Regions from separate parts of the Pseudomonas sp. TE24901 genome, predicted to be linked through region 1. Evidence: riboswitches for the same ligand, from Rfam matches in the RefSeq annotation. Region 1 holds a riboswitch; each other region holds the start of a gene.

Region 1 (3,265 bases):
TACGGATCAGCCGCTGACCCTTGACGGTGATCAATTCCGGGTCGCCGGGGCCTGCGCCGATGAAGTAGACGGTCATGGGAAATTCCTGTCGAAAAACGGGCGAGCATGAAAGTGGCTCATGATCGGAAGCGGCGATTATCGGGATTTTAGCCGGCGCACGCCAACGCAAAGGTAGCCTGGGCGGCTTTTTTGCGGGTGATCAGCAGTCCGGCAGGGGCACCCGCGAGGTGTTCGGCCAGGGCCAGGGCAGCGCTTTCGGCGACGCCGTAGCAGCCGGTATGGGCAAAGGCGACCTCGGATTTGTGACTCAAACGCTCGGCATAAACCGCCAGTTGTCCTGCGTTGAAACAGTGCAACGGGAGATCCAGCGCCCGGGCCATGGCCCGTATTCCCGGTTCATCCTTTTTCAGATCGATACTGGCCAGCGCGGTAATGCTGTTGCGATCAACGCCCCCCTCCGCGAGGGCGCTGTCAAACAGATCCAGCAGGGCGTGAACGTCACAACCCCGCTGGCAGCCCAAGCCGACCGCCAGGATCATGCAGCGTAGTGATCGTCACGGTTGCGACGGAACAACCACGCGCTGATCAGGCCCAGCGCCAGCCAGAAGGCGACGTTGGTCAGGTGCGAGGCGATCTTGAACTGCGCTTCCAGCGCCTCGGGTGCCAGCATCGAGTGCACTTCCGGTTGTGGCGCGCCGATGACGTGAGGCACGGCCAGGATCGCGGCACCCAGCACTTTCAGCAGCCAGTTACGGCCAAACACCAGCAGCGCAATACCGGCGGCGGTGGAGGCGGCGGTGCCGATCCACCAGATCTGCCGTTGCGCCAGATCGGCTGCCGCAGTGCCTGGCAGCTCAGGTGGCAGGCCCATGGTCGGCGCCAGTACGAAGGTGGCGTAACCGGCCAAGCCCCACAGCAAGCCTTGCGCGGTACGGGTCGGTGCGCGCAGGGTGTAGAGACCGGCCAGCATCAGGGCGAAACCGACTGCTACGACCAGGTTGCCGCCTGTGGTCGACAGCACACGCTGCCAGCCATCTTCCGGCTCCCAGGCCTCGGCGTCATGGCTGTGGGCGGCGGCGCCTTCGGCGTGTTCGTGGGCCACTTCGGTGGCGGCCGGGGCGTTTTCGAAGGTTTCCGCCTGCAGAATCAGCGGGGCGACCCAGAAGCTTTGCAGCAGGGTCAGCAGCAGGGCGGCCAGCAGGCCAGTGAACCCTGCGGTTTGCGCAATACGCTTGATCATGTCGGCAAGTCTCAGTGGCACGGGAACGCGGCGCTGTGGCGGGTATCGTGGGCTGCGTTGTGCACCGCCTCGATATGCGAGAAACCGGCGAAATACACCAGACACGCGCCGAGGATCGACGCACCGATGGCGGCGGTCAGGCGTTGGCTGAGGGTGGTGGTGTTGCCGGTGGCGTGCGAGGTGCTGGTGATGATCGACATGGCGCGTCCCTTCAGGGTTTCAGGGTGACACGAGCGCATGAAAACCCCGCGAGCCGGGCACGCAGGGTTCGAACAGCGCCCGCCCACCGCGGGTTTGTTATCTGATTTTTTCGGGCCGGTCTCCGGGCTTGCGAGGGGGCTCTTGGGAGAGTCCTGAAAGCATCGCCTTCCCATGCAAGTGCACAGTGGTTATGACGCTTCGCTCGCTTACCGTTGCGGGGGCAGCACCGGACTTGCCATAGGGGTATGGCGTACCGGTTTCCCGTTTCACCCTTTGCAGGGCACCCGAAACAAGGTGTGTAGGAGAACATGGGCGGTTGATGTGCGTCAAACACCTTGAACGGCTGTAAATGTTTAAGGTGTTTGACGGATAGGGTTGACCTCAAGGGTGACGAGCGATCGATGTTACTTTTTTGTGGATCAGACAAATTTTTATATCATCTCGAAATGAACCTGACTCTGCGATGATCGGAAGCGTAGGTGATCAAGTAGTCAAGGTTGTCATGATCAAACCTCTCGTCTTGTAATCCTCTTCCGCTGAGTGTCCAGCCCACTCCTATGTCCAGCTGGTTGAGAAGCTCGGTGCGTTTGAGGATCTCCTCGGCAATGGCTGAGGCTTTTGGAGAGAAGGTTCTCGTGGTTGGCACCTGACCGGCGGCCTCTTTTAATTCTTTGAAGTTGACGTATTCATCGCCCTGTCCGGCTGCATATTCATCGAAGTGTTTCTTCACCTCTTGTAGCAACTCTTTGTCACTGTAGAACCAGACCTGGGGCTTTTGCTCTGTTGTACTTCTCTTTGCCCGAGTTTCGAGGCTACTCGTGCTGGTGTATGCAGCGTGTTGGATCTGAATACTGTCCTGCGGGGCATCAGCTTCTTTCTCGCCTTTGTAGCTCGGCGAGTTGGGTGGCAGGTTAAAGTGGAGAGGGTAAAGTGTCATGTTTGATCCTTTATTGCGTTGGTATGTCTGGCGCGCATTGAGCGCTTATGAGCCAAATCTGTGTGGTGCAAAAGTCCAAGCTGTTCCTAGCTGGCTATCGGGCAATTAATGCGAGTTGTAAGTTTCATTCGACTGCCGCGGTATGGCGCGAACCTCATGTGTTGGCATTGACCCGCTCTGTGGCACTGCGTAGCCTTGCACCCTCGAGGTTCTCCAGCCCAGGCCGGAGCTAAGAAGGGAACGCGGTCCAAGCCGCGGCTGCCCCCGCAACTGTAAAGGGTTCAGCTGACTGCCACGCCACTGCCGACAAGGCGGGAAGGCGCAGCCAGCGCCGGTCGCAAGACCCGCACGCCCCAAGCCAGGAGACCTGCCTCGCAACCGATTTTCTACTTCAACCGGGCGGGGTGATCCGGTGACGAAATCCGCTGCTGCGCGCCGTCGCAGGGCCTATCGTCCCGTATGCCCGCCCCAAAGGGCATCCGATGAAAACACTGGCCAAACTCCCCGTCACCATCGTTACCGGCTTCCTCGGGTCGGGCAAAACCACCTTGCTGCGCCACATGCTCGACAACGCCCAGGGCCGTCGCATCGCGGTAATCGTCAACGAATTCGGCGAATTGGGCATCGACGGTGAAATCCTCAAGCAGTGCTCCATCGGTTGCACCGAAGAAGAAGCCAACGGCCGCGTCTACGAGTTGGCCAACGGCTGCCTGTGCTGCACCGTGCAGGAAGAGTTCTTCCCGGTGATGCGCGAACTGGTGGCCCGTCGTGGTGACCTCGACCACATTCTCATCGAAACCTCAGGCCTGGCCCTGCCAAAACCCTTGGTACAAGCCTTCCAGTGGCCGGAAATCCGCAGCGCCTGCACCGTCGACGCGGTAATCACC
Region 2 (3,265 bases), on a different contig from region 1:
TTCTCGCGGATGAACAATTCAACGCCCAGGTCCTGCTCCAGTTGCTTGATGCGCGTGGTCAGGTTCGACGGCACACGATGAATCAACTGCGCGGCGGCGCTGATGCTGCCTTGCTCGGCAACGGCCTTGAAGATTTCCAGCTGCACCAGATCCACATCATTCTCCAATCGTGAATGTATTGCTTAATATTATTCAGTTTCCAGAAAAGAGATAGCCCCGTAGCCTGAACCCAATCCATTCATTCAGCAGGACGGTGCCATGAACGCAACCACCCACGCTCTCTCGATCAACCCGGCCACCGGCGAAACCGTCGGCAGCTACCCCTACGAAAGCGCCGCGCAACTGGACGCCGCCCTGAACCGCGCCACCGCCGCCTTCCGCACCTGGCGCCGCCAGCCGGTCGGCCAGCGCGCCGAACTGCTGCTGGCCCTGGCCGCCGCCCTGCGTGAACAAGCCGAAGACATGGCGCAGATGATCACCCTGGAAATGGGCAAGCCCATCGCCCAGGCCCGTGCCGAAATCGAAAAATGCGCCCTGCTCAGCGAATGGTACGCCGCTCACGGCCCGGCCATGCTGGCGCCGGAACCGACCCTGGTGGACAACGGCAGCGCCCAGATCGAATACCGCCCGCTGGGCCCGATCCTCGCCGTGATGCCGTGGAACTTCCCGGTGTGGCAAGTGCTGCGCGGCGCCGTGCCGACCATGCTCGCCGGCAACACCTACGTGCTCAAGCACGCCCCAAACGTGATGGGCAGCGCCTACCTGATTCAGCAGGCCTTCCACAAAGCCGGTTTTGCCGAAGGCCTGTTTGAAGTGATCAACGTGGGCAACGAGGGCGTGTCCAGCGCCATCGCCGACCCGCGCATTGCCGCCGTGACCCTCACCGGCAGCGTGCGCGCCGGTATCGCCATCGGCTCCCAGGCCGGGGCTGCGCTGAAAAAATGCGTGCTGGAACTGGGCGGCTCCGACCCGTTCATCGTGCTCAACGACGCCGACCTCGACGCCGCCGTGCAAGCCGCCCTGATCGGCCGCTTCCAGAACAGCGGCCAAGTCTGCGCCGCCGCCAAGCGCCTGATCATCGAAGCCGGCGTGGCCGAAGCCTTCACCGCCAAATTCGTCGAAGCCAGCCGTGCCCTGGTGATGGGCGACCCGACCCTGGCCACCACTTATGTGGGCCCGATGGCACGCTTCGACCTGCGCGACGAGCTGCACGGCCAGGTCCAGGCCACCCTCGAAGAAGGCGCCACCCTGCTGCTGGGCGGCAATAAAGTCGCGGGTGCCGGTAACTACTACGAGCCGACCGTGCTGGCCGGCGTCACCGACCAGATGACCTCGTTCAAACAGGAACTGTTCGGCCCGGTGGCCTCGATCATCACCGCCCGCGACGCCGACCACGCCGTGGCCCTGGCCAACGACAGCGAATTCGGGCTCACCGCCAGCATCTTCACCACCGATGCGACCAAGGCCCGCGACATCGCCAACCAGTTGGAAACCGGCGGGATCTTCGTCAACGCCTTCAGCGTGTCCGACCCTCGGGTGGCGTTTGGCGGCGTGAAAAAGAGCGGCTTTGGCCGTGAACTGTCGCACTTCGGCGTACGCGAATTCTGCAACGCCCAAACCGTGTGGCTGAACCGCAAATAACCCACCGCCCTGTAGTGGGCGGGCTTGCCCCGCTCACTACAGTTGGGTCACAAATACCCTCCGCCGACGCCATCGCTGGCAAGCCGGCTCCTACGGGGGATCGGGTTTTCTCTCCCCCTTGGCAGTACGATCGACTACCATACCGCGCCGGTTCCCAAACGGGACTAATAGGGAATCCGAAGCGCGGCCCCTCGCGTCAATCGGAACTGCCCCCGCAACTGTAGGTGCTGAGCCTGCTCCACACTGCCACTGAGCCCTGCTCGGGAAGGCCGGAGCCTGGCGACGACGCACGAGTCAGGAGACCTGCCGGCCAAGCGTTATCACGACCGGCGGGGTGTCCGGGAAGGACATCCTTGCCCTGCCCTTCGGCAGCGTCCATGGCTGTATTTCCACGACCGTACCTCCCCCTGCTCACTGTACGGTTCAAACGGAGATTGCCCCATGCTGCCACGCGTTACCGCCCTGCTCACCGGCCTCGGCTTCTGCACCCTGGCCCAGGCTGCGCCCACCCATTACCCGCTGACGCTGGAAAACTGCGGCAGCACCCAGACCTTCCAGCAAGCCCCCGCCCGCAGCGTAACCATCGGCCAGGCCGCCACCGAAATGCTCTACGCACTGGGCGTGGGCGACAAAGTGGTGGGCACCTCGCTGTGGTTCAACAATGTGTTGCCGCAATTCAAGGCCCAGAACGACACCATCGAGCGCCTGGCGAACAACGAGCCGAGCTTTGAGTCGGTGATCGCCAAGCGCCCGCAACTGGTGGCCGCCGAGCTGGAATGGGTGGTCGGCCCCCAAGGCGTGGTCGGCACCCGCGAGCAATTCCAGGAACTGAAGATCCCCACCTACCTGCTGCCCTCCGACTGCGAAGGCAAGGACAACCTGGTGGGCGCCGACGGCACGCGGCTGGAGCCATTCCGCATCGAGACCATTTACAAAAGCATCAGCCAGCTGGCGCAGATCTTCGACGTGCAGGACCGTGGCCAACAGCTGAACGACGACCTCAAGGCGCGCCTGGCCAAGTCGGTCGCCACCGCCCAAGGCAAAGGCCTCAAGCAGGCCAGTGCGCTGGTGTGGTTCTCCAGCGCCGAGATGGCCGCCGATCCTTACGTGGCCGGCCACAAGGGCGTTCCGGAATTCATGCTGCAGACCCTTGGCCTGACCAACGTGGTGCAGTCCGATGAAGAGTGGCCCGCCGTCGGCTGGGAAACCATCGCCAAGGCCAACCCCACGTTCCTGGTGATCGCACGCATGGACCGCCGCCGCTACCCGGCCGACGACCATGAAAAGAAACTGGCTTTCCTGCGCAGCGACCCGGTGACCCGCAACATGGACGCGGTGAAAAACAACCGCATCATCATCCTCGACGCCCTGGCGCTGCAGGCCAGCCTCCGTACGTTCGACGGCCTTGAACAACTGGCCACGGCCATCGACGGCTACGACCCACTCAAATGACCCGTACCCTGCTCGCCCTGGCCCTGCTCCTGGCCGCCGTGCTCGCCGGCGTGGCCATCGGCGAAACCGCCATCTCGCCGCAGGTGGTGCTGCAAGTGCTCGCCAATAAACTGTGGACGGCGGGCTACGTGCTCGACCCCATCGACGAAGGCGTGGTGTGGAACTACCGCCT
Region 3 (3,265 bases), on a different contig from region 1:
GGTGCGTCAGCCATATCGGTTCCTTATCGCACATATATCGGCTCATATCTTGTTGAAATCATCGCGGCTGCGCAAGCTGGAACCTCATCTTGCACAGGAGTTTTTGTATGTTCGCCAAACAGTATTCGCACCGTTTGCCCGCCGACTACGACATGGGCGTGATTCGCCGGCGTGCCGCGCAATTGGGGCCATTGTGGGATAACGCCGAGGGGCTGCTGTTCAAGGCGTTTATCGCTCAGGAGCAGGGCGGCAACGTGTATGCGTCGGTGTACCTGTGGTCCGACCCGTTGCAGGCCGCCGACTTTCTGCTGGGGTCACGCTTCCAGAAAGTGCTCGACAGTTTCGGCCGCCCGCATATCGAAAGCTGGCTGCCGCTGGATGTGCAACGTGGGCCGGCGCAGGCGGCGTTGAGTTTGTATCGGGAAGAGTGGCCACTGGCACCGGGGGCGGATCGGGCCGCGATACTGGCTGAAGAGAAAGTGCGCAACCTGCAAGTGGCGGACAGCCGTGACACCTTCGCGGTGTTCCTGGCGCTGGATGTGCAAGCCTGGCGTTTGGTGCGCATCACCTTGTCGGCCAAGGCACTGGATGTGACGCATCCCGGGACGGGCTATCAGGTGTTCTACCTGGCCCATCCCGGAATCTAGCTCAGGAGTTCAAGCGTGCGCGTGGCTGGCTCAAGAAACGCTCGGCCACCGCACCGAACACCAGGCCCAGGGTGGTCCACAGCACCAGCTGGATGCCCAGGGACGCGACGCGGAATTTCCACAGCAGCACGGCCGAGAATTGCTCCGGCACTTCATTGATCACCGGGAACAGGCTGCCGGCCACCGACACGATCACGATGTACAGCGCAACGCCCAGGATTGCCCCGGCCCACACGCCACGGCGGGCAATCAGCTTGCGTGCGGCGTTGATCGCGATCACCGCGGCCGCTACCGACACCAGCAGCATCAGGAAGAACAGCTGGGTGCGCTGGGCGATGGTCTCCGGGTCACCCACGGATGGCGGGTTGGCCGGGTATTTCAGGCCGGGCACCAGGATGAGGGTGACAAACGCCGCCAACGCCAGCAGTGCCGCCAGGCCACGGGGGCCGACCTTGCCGATGCGGCCCAGGGCGTAGGCAAACACCAGGGAGAAAATCCCGCCCAGGGAAACGCTATACACCACCACACCGGTGAACAGGCCGAAGGTGCTTTGCACGTCGCGGCTCACCAGTTCTTCTTCCGGCGCATCGCCGTGCATCTGTGCCATCTGGTCTTCAAAGGCGATGGCCTTGTCGATTTGCGGTTCACCAAAGGTCTTGGCGAAGCCGAATGCCAATACGCCGGCGAGCAGGCCTACCAGCATCCCGCGAACGAGTAATTGCCCTGTCATGTCCTGTCTCTCTTGTTGATTAATGGCAGGGAAAGCCCAGCAGATGGCGACCGTCGTGGACGAATTCGTGCACGTACATGCCTTTGAAAACCGCTGTGGCACCTTGCTCGGCGCCGACGAAGTAGATCGCCAGCATCAACAGCAGGCCGCCGAAGATCGCCCAGGGGAGGATTTCGCCCAGGGGAATCGTTGGCACATAGACATCAGGGTGGGTTGCAGCGGTATTAGCCATGAAAACCTCCAGGGATGACGCGTCCCGAAATGGAAAGCAAAGGGAGCTGAAACAGGGTCTGGCTTACGGCTGTGGGGCCGAATACAGTGGCGCGACCGCGCCGGCTTCGAACCGGCTTCCTGTTTCATGTTCGTTGTAACATGTTGAAACAACTTTGCCAGTCTACGCTGACTGCGCGCCGAAACAGAGTGAATTTGTGATGCAGACCACCCGTTTAAGCCTGATCTGCCATGCCGCCACGCGGGCGCAGAAGCAGGGGCGGTTTTCCGATGACGAATCTGTCGTGCTGGACTGGCAGCGTGAGGCGCTATCCCAGGCCGGTCGCTACCCGAAAAAACACCGCCTGATCTGCGGGCCGGAAGCCAGGGCCCGGCAGACCGCTGGCTTGTTCGGTGACAACGCACAGGTAGAAGTCGCCTTGCGCGACGGCGATTTTGGCCACTGGAAAGGCCAGGCCATCGACCAACTGGACGATGAAGCCATGAGTGCCTGGCTCACCGACAGCGCCAGCGCGCCCCACGGTGGCGAGTCGGTGGACCAGATCTGCCTGCGGGTTGGACAGTGGATGACATCCCTGGAAAGCCAACCGGGGCATGTCGTGGCCGTTACCCATCCCTTTGTGATCCGTGCCGCGTTGTTGCACGTGCTGCAGTTGCCGCTGTCGATGTTCTACCGGGTCGACGTCGAGCCGCTGTCATGCACCGAGCTGCGTTTCAACCGCGTGTGGCGCCTGCGCCTGGAAACTCACGCCTGACCCCGCGAACATGGCAAAATCCACGCCCCGCAATGAGAGCAACCCATGAAACGCATCCTGATCATCGGCATTGGCGCCGGCAACCCTGACTACATCACGATGCAGGCCGTGAAGGCGCTCAACCGCACCGACGTGTTCTTCCTGATGGACAAGGGCCAGAGCAAGGACAAGTTGATCGACCTGCGCCGCGAGATCTGCGAGACCTACATCACCGAGCCCGGCTACCGCTTTGTCGAGGCCGACTGCCCCGAGCGTGTGCGCGGTGATATCGACTACACCACCGCCGTGCAGGACCTGAACCGCGACAAGCAGCAGACCTTCGAACGCATGATCAATGAGGAAATGGCCGACGGCGAAGTGGGCGCATTCCTGGCTTGGGGCGACCCGGCGCTGTACGACAGCACCATTCGGATCCTGCAGGCGATCCTGGCCAGTGGCCGTTGCACCTTTGAATTCGAAGTGATCCCCGGCATCACCAGCGTGCAGGCCCTGGCAGCGCAGCACAAAGTGCCGCTCAACCGCATTGGCAAGTCCGTCGAGATCACCACCGGGCGCCGCTTGGCAGCAGGGCAGGCCAGCGACGCCGACACCCTGGTGGTAATGCTCGACGCCGAAGATTCCTATCGTACCGTGGCCGATCAGGACCTGGACATTTATTGGGGCGCCTACCTGGGCACGCCGGACGAGATCCTGATCAGCGGCAAGGTGGCTGATGTGGCAGAAGAGATTCAACGGGTGCGCAAGGCCGCGCGCCTGGCCAACGGCTGGATCATGGACACCTATTTGTTGCGCAAACCCTGAGGTAACGTCCCATGCTCAAACTGTTTGCCCTGGCACTGACCCTGGTGGCCGGCGCTGCTCATGCTGACGATTCGCTGCACACCGACTTGCCGTTGGCGTAC

What was found. Region 1 has a riboswitch for cobalamin ahead of ACVWVP_RS27260 (CbtB-domain containing protein). Riboswitches for the same ligand answer to the same signal wherever they lie in the genome.
Region 2: another riboswitch for cobalamin. It lies ahead of ACVWVP_RS14215 (ABC transporter substrate-binding protein); the one in region 1 lies ahead of ACVWVP_RS27260 (CbtB-domain containing protein).
Region 3: another riboswitch for cobalamin. It lies ahead of ACVWVP_RS27745 (CbtB domain-containing protein); the one in region 1 lies ahead of ACVWVP_RS27260 (CbtB-domain containing protein).

What each region holds. Positions count from the first base shown of each region.
Region 1 covers NZ_JBSSAF010000017.1:133,377-136,641, reverse strand. The annotation lists gene cobM (precorrin-4 C(11)-methyltransferase) at 1-76, opposite strand, end outside; gene ACVWVP_RS27270 (cobalamin biosynthesis protein) at 147-539, opposite strand; gene ACVWVP_RS27265 (CbtA family protein) at 536-1,240, opposite strand; gene ACVWVP_RS27260 (CbtB-domain containing protein) at 1,252-1,440, opposite strand; cobalamin riboswitch at 1,537-1,744, opposite strand; gene ACVWVP_RS27255 (hypothetical protein) at 1,878-2,378, opposite strand; cobalamin riboswitch at 2,568-2,767, shown strand; gene cobW (cobalamin biosynthesis protein CobW) at 2,861-3,265, shown strand, end outside.
Region 2 covers NZ_JBSSAF010000006.1:241,954-245,218, reverse strand. The annotation lists gene ptrR (putrescine utilization regulator PtrR) at 1-155, opposite strand, end outside; gene ACVWVP_RS14220 (aldehyde dehydrogenase family protein) at 259-1,641, shown strand; cobalamin riboswitch at 1,773-1,966, shown strand; gene ACVWVP_RS14215 (ABC transporter substrate-binding protein) at 2,083-3,093, shown strand; gene ACVWVP_RS14210 (FecCD family ABC transporter permease) at 3,090-3,265, shown strand, end outside.
Region 3 covers NZ_JBSSAF010000018.1:97,280-100,544, forward strand. The annotation lists gene ACVWVP_RS27730 (LysR family transcriptional regulator) at 1-14, opposite strand, end outside; gene ACVWVP_RS27735 (DUF4865 family protein) at 108-647, shown strand; gene ACVWVP_RS27740 (CbtA family protein) at 649-1,377, opposite strand; gene ACVWVP_RS27745 (CbtB domain-containing protein) at 1,397-1,609, opposite strand; adenosylcobalamin (AdoCbl) riboswitch at 1,611-1,756, opposite strand; gene ACVWVP_RS27750 (histidine phosphatase family protein) at 1,809-2,363, shown strand; gene cobF (precorrin-6A synthase (deacetylating)) at 2,409-3,164, shown strand; gene ACVWVP_RS27760 (alpha/beta hydrolase) at 3,176-3,265, shown strand, end outside.